DNA from 2 places in the Enterobacter sp. B79-1 genome. Region 2 is predicted to be linked to the other one. Evidence: predicted binding sites of a transcription regulator. Region 2 holds the regulator's gene; the other holds the start of a gene.

What was found. Region 2 encodes Fur, which represses iron uptake genes when iron is present. Its sites were predicted from a motif close to ATAATAATGAGAACNACTATCAA; they were not measured.
Region 1: the regulator Fur is predicted to act here: its motif matches at 1,324-1,346, upstream of sodA (superoxide dismutase [Mn]).

What each region holds. Positions count from the first base shown of each region.
Region 1 covers NZ_JBYAZJ010000010.1:62,488-64,690, reverse strand. Annotated here, with positions in the region: gene yiiM (6-hydroxyaminopurine reductase) at 1-558, opposite strand, end outside; gene sodA (superoxide dismutase [Mn]) at 630-1,250, opposite strand; gene rhaT (L-rhamnose/proton symporter RhaT) at 1,539-2,203, shown strand, end outside.
Region 2 covers NZ_JBYAZJ010000001.1:1,426,226-1,428,428, reverse strand. Annotated here, with positions in the region: gene chiP (chitoporin ChiP) at 1-350, shown strand, start outside; gene chiQ (ChiQ/YbfN family lipoprotein) at 398-724, shown strand; gene fur (ferric iron uptake transcriptional regulator) at 827-1,273, opposite strand; gene fldA (flavodoxin FldA) at 1,565-2,095, opposite strand.

The DNA.
Region 1 (2,203 bases), on a different contig from region 2:
CTCGTCGTCAAACGGCATATGCCACGCAATGGCGCAGGCGTCATACACCGAGACATCGCTCAGCCGCGACGCGAGCTCCAGCGGCGCGTCCGCGGAAACCTGCCCTGCCAGCACCACGCGGTACAGCCAGCCAGTTTTACCCGCATTTTGCAGCTGCTCGGACATATCGCTGATGCCAAAATGGTAGTTGAGCTTGAAGCACGGCGAGCGCGGCTGCGTCACCTGAATCAGGGCGTCACCCCAGCGGTAAATATCACCGATAAACACATTTTTTTCGGTCAGCCCTTCGGTCGAGAGGTTCTCGCCAAACGCGGGGGCAACAAACAGCTCCGCCTGTTCGGGGAATTCGGCTTTCCAGTGATGATAGTGCTCGCGCGGATAGTGGCACAGCGCGCGCTCGGGCCCGCCGTGGATTTTCTTTTCGGCCTGCTCGTCACCCGCCAACCCGAGGTCGGTTAGCGTCAGCTCGCCGTCGACCTGAATTTTAGCGATGGCGCTCGGGCGGCTGCCGTCATACTCCCTGACCTTGCCTGTAAACACATTCACCGGGTAATGCATTGCTGCCTCCATTACGCAGATACAAAAAAAGCGAGTCATAAGACTCGCTTCTCACAGGCGTCAATGCAACCTTATTTTTTAGCGGCGAAACGCGCTGCTGCTTCGTCCCAGTTCACCACGTCCCAGAAGGCTTTGATGTAGTCCGGGCGACGGTTCTGGAATTTCAGGTAGTAAGCGTGCTCCCACACGTCCAGGCCCACGATTGGGAAGCCGGATGCGCCAGAGATCGCTTCACCCATCAGCGGGGAGTCCTGGTTAGCGGTAGAAACCACCGCCAGCTTGTCGCCTTTCAGAACCAGCCACGCCCAGCCAGAGCCGAAACGGGTTGCAGCGGCTTTTTCGAATTCCGCTTTGAAGTTGTCAACGGAACCGAAGTCGCGCTCGATAGCCGCTTTCAGGTCGCCCTGCAGGGTGGTACCGGTTTTCAGACCTTTCCAGAACAGGCTGTGGTTAGCGTGGCCGCCCGCATTGTTACGCAGAACGGTTTTCTTGTCCGCTGGCAGCTGGTCCAGCTTGGTGATCAGCTCTTCAGCAGGCAGGTTAGCGAACTCAGGCAGGCTTTCCAGCGCGGCGTTCGCGTTGTTCACATAGGTCTGGTGGTGTTTAGTGTGATGGATTTCCATCGTCTGCTTGTCGAAATGCGGTTCCAGTGCGTCGTAGGCATACGGCAGGGATGGCAGTGTATAACTCATAATCCTCTCCATTATTGTCGGGCGGCACAGCTGTTAATGCCGCGTAAGCAGTTGGTTCATTATAGTTAATTAAATGATATTGAAAATGATTATCAATGCCGTAGTTTTTATAAGGTTATTCAGTTTTCGATTAATGGCGGAAATGTGAGTCTGCTCACGCGGTTAACGTGCTGATTGCCATCCAGAACAAAAGTGCGGCAACCTTCTGAAGGTTCCCAAACCGCCTAATTTTTACACTCATCAAGTCGGCGGGAAGCCACCGACTATAAAAACGATGAGGATGTAAAAATGAATCATGCGATTACGGTGGGTATCTTCTGGCATTTGATAGGCGCGGCCAGTGCTGCCTGTTTCTATGCCCCGTTTAAAAAAGTGAAAGGCTGGTCATGGGAAACCATGTGGTCCGTTGGCGGTACCGTGTCATGGCTGATTTTGCCGTGGACCATTAGCGCCATGCTGCTCCCGGATTTCTGGGGCTACTTCTCCTCCTTCAGCGCCTCTACCCTACTGCCGGTGTTTCTGTTCGGCGCGATGTGGGGCATCGGCAACATCAACTACGGCCTCACCATGCGCTATCTCGGCATGTCGATGGGCATCGGCATCGCGATTGGCATTACGCTTATCGTCGGCACCCTGATGACGCCGATCCTCAACGGCAACTTCGACGTGCTGATCAACACCCAGGGCGGACGAATGACGCTGCTGGGCGTGCTGGTCGCGGTGATCGGCGTGGGTATCGTCACCCGCGCGGGCCAGCTGAAAGAGCGCAAGATGGGCATCAGGGCCGAAGACTTCAACCTGAAGAAAGGGCTGCTGCTGGCGGTGATGTGCGGCATCTTCTCGGCGGGCATGTCGTTCGCCATGAACGCCGCCAAACCGATGCACGAAGCGGCCGCGGCGCTGGGCGTTGACCCGCTGTACGCTGCCCTGCCAAGCTACGTGGTGATCATGGG
Region 2 (2,203 bases):
ATGGTGAAAAAGCGCTGTTCTTCGGCGCAATGTATGACCTGAAAAACTGGAACCTGCCTGGCTGGGCGGTGGGTGCATCTTACGCTTACGCCTGGGACGCAAAACCTGCGGATATGGCGACACCGGACGCGTACTACGATCCAAACTATCGTCTGAAAGAGTCTTCTTACAGCCTGGATGCGATCTACACCCTGCAGGATGGCCGCGCGAAAGGCACGATGTTCAAACTGCATTTCACGCAGTATGACAACCACTCCGATATCCCGAGCTACGCGGGCGGTTACGGCAACATCTTCCAGGATGAACGTGACGTGAAATTCATGGTTATCGCGCCATTTACTATCTTCTGATGAACACACCGGCGGGCAACGTCCCGCCGGTATGGAGACTGCACATGATGAAAAAAATCGTAATCGTCGCGTTGCTGGCATCAGGGCTGGTGGCGTGTGCTCAGACTGAGGCACCAAAAGAAGATTCCCGCCTGAAGGAGGCCTATAGCGCCTGTATCAATACAGCGGAAGGGTCGCCGGAGAAAATCGAAGCCTGTCAGAGCGTGCTGAACGTGCTGAAGAAAGAGAAAGCGCATGAGCAGTTTGCGACGCAGGAAAACGTCCGCGTGATGGATTACCAGGCCTGCATTCAGGCGCGTAAAACCGGTAACGATCAGGAAGTGGCGAAGCGTTGCGATAAGATCTGGAGCGATATTCGCAGTAACAATAAATAAGTTGCTTTACGCCCGGTGGCGCTGCGTCACCGGGCTTTTTTTTGCCCAAAAACAGGCAAAAAAAAGCCAACCTTACGGCTGGCTCAGAGTATAAACACGATATTATTTCGCGTCGTGCGCGTGGTCGTCTTCACGGCAATCGCCTTCAGCACAGTGACCATACAGGTACAGGCTGTGGTTGGTCAGGCGAATACCGTGACGTGCGGCGATTTCACGCTGGCGTGATTCGATGGAATCATCGCTGAATTCAATAACCTTGCCACAATCGAGGCAGATCAGGTGATCGTGATGGTGCTGCTGGGTCAGCTCGAAAACGGATTTGCCGCCTTCGAAGTTATGACGGGTAACAATGCCCGCGTCATCGAACTGGTTCAGCACACGATACACGGTTGCCAGCCCAATCTCTTCACCCATGTCGATAAGACGTTTGTAGAGGTCTTCCGCACTGACATGGTGATTGTCTGGCCCCTGAAGCACTTCAAGGATTTTTAACCGAGGAAGCGTTACTTTCAGGCCAGCCTTCTTTAATGCGGTATTGTTGTCAGTCATGCGGAATCTGTCCTGTTGCTAAACGATTCACTTCTAAAGAAGAAGTGACAGAAAATGCACTTGGGATAATGCGTCTCATTATAGAACTGCCATGACTAAATGAAAACTGCAAGTCTCAAGCAAAGTATGCTTATAAAAACGTGGTATCACCAACAAACTTGTTCGATGGCATCCACTTTTTACCAGGGGGATATTGTACAGGTCTGAACGAAAAAGTTAAAAGTTTGTAGCAATTAATTTAATCGGTTTTACCTGGTAAGCGGGCGCAACCGGAGTTGCGCCACCGGGAAATCAGGCGTTAAGAATGTCGTCGAGGTTCAGTTCTTCGCGAACCTGCTTAACCCATTTCTCAACGCGTTCAGCGGTCAGTTCCGGCTGACGGTCTTCGTCAATTGCCAGGCCGACAAAGTGGTCGTCGTCTGCCAGGCCTTTAGAGGCTTCAAAGTGGTAACCCGCCGTTGGCCAGTGGCCGACAATCACCGCACCGTGTGGTTCAATGATGTCGCGGATGGTGCCCAGTGCGTCACAGAAGTATTCTGCGTAATCTTCCTGATCGCCACAACCGAACAGCGCGACCAGCTTACCGTTGAAGTCAACTTCTTCCAGGGTTGGGAAGAAATCGTCCCAGTCACACTGCGCTTCACCGTAGTACCAGGTCGGTATACCCAGCAGCAGGATGTCATAGCCTTCGAGATCTTCTTTGCTGCTCTTGGCGATGTCGTGCACATCGGCAACGTCTTTACCGAGCTGTTTTTGAATGTTTTTTGCGATATTTTCGGTATTGCCGGTATCACTGCCAAAGAAAATGCCGATGATTGCCATGAGTAAAATAACCTCTTGAAACTTAATGGTATGGTGGCGCAATTTGTCCACGGATAAGGGCAATAATAGCAGAACAGGCAACCCTGCGGAAACAGCTATCGCGCAGGA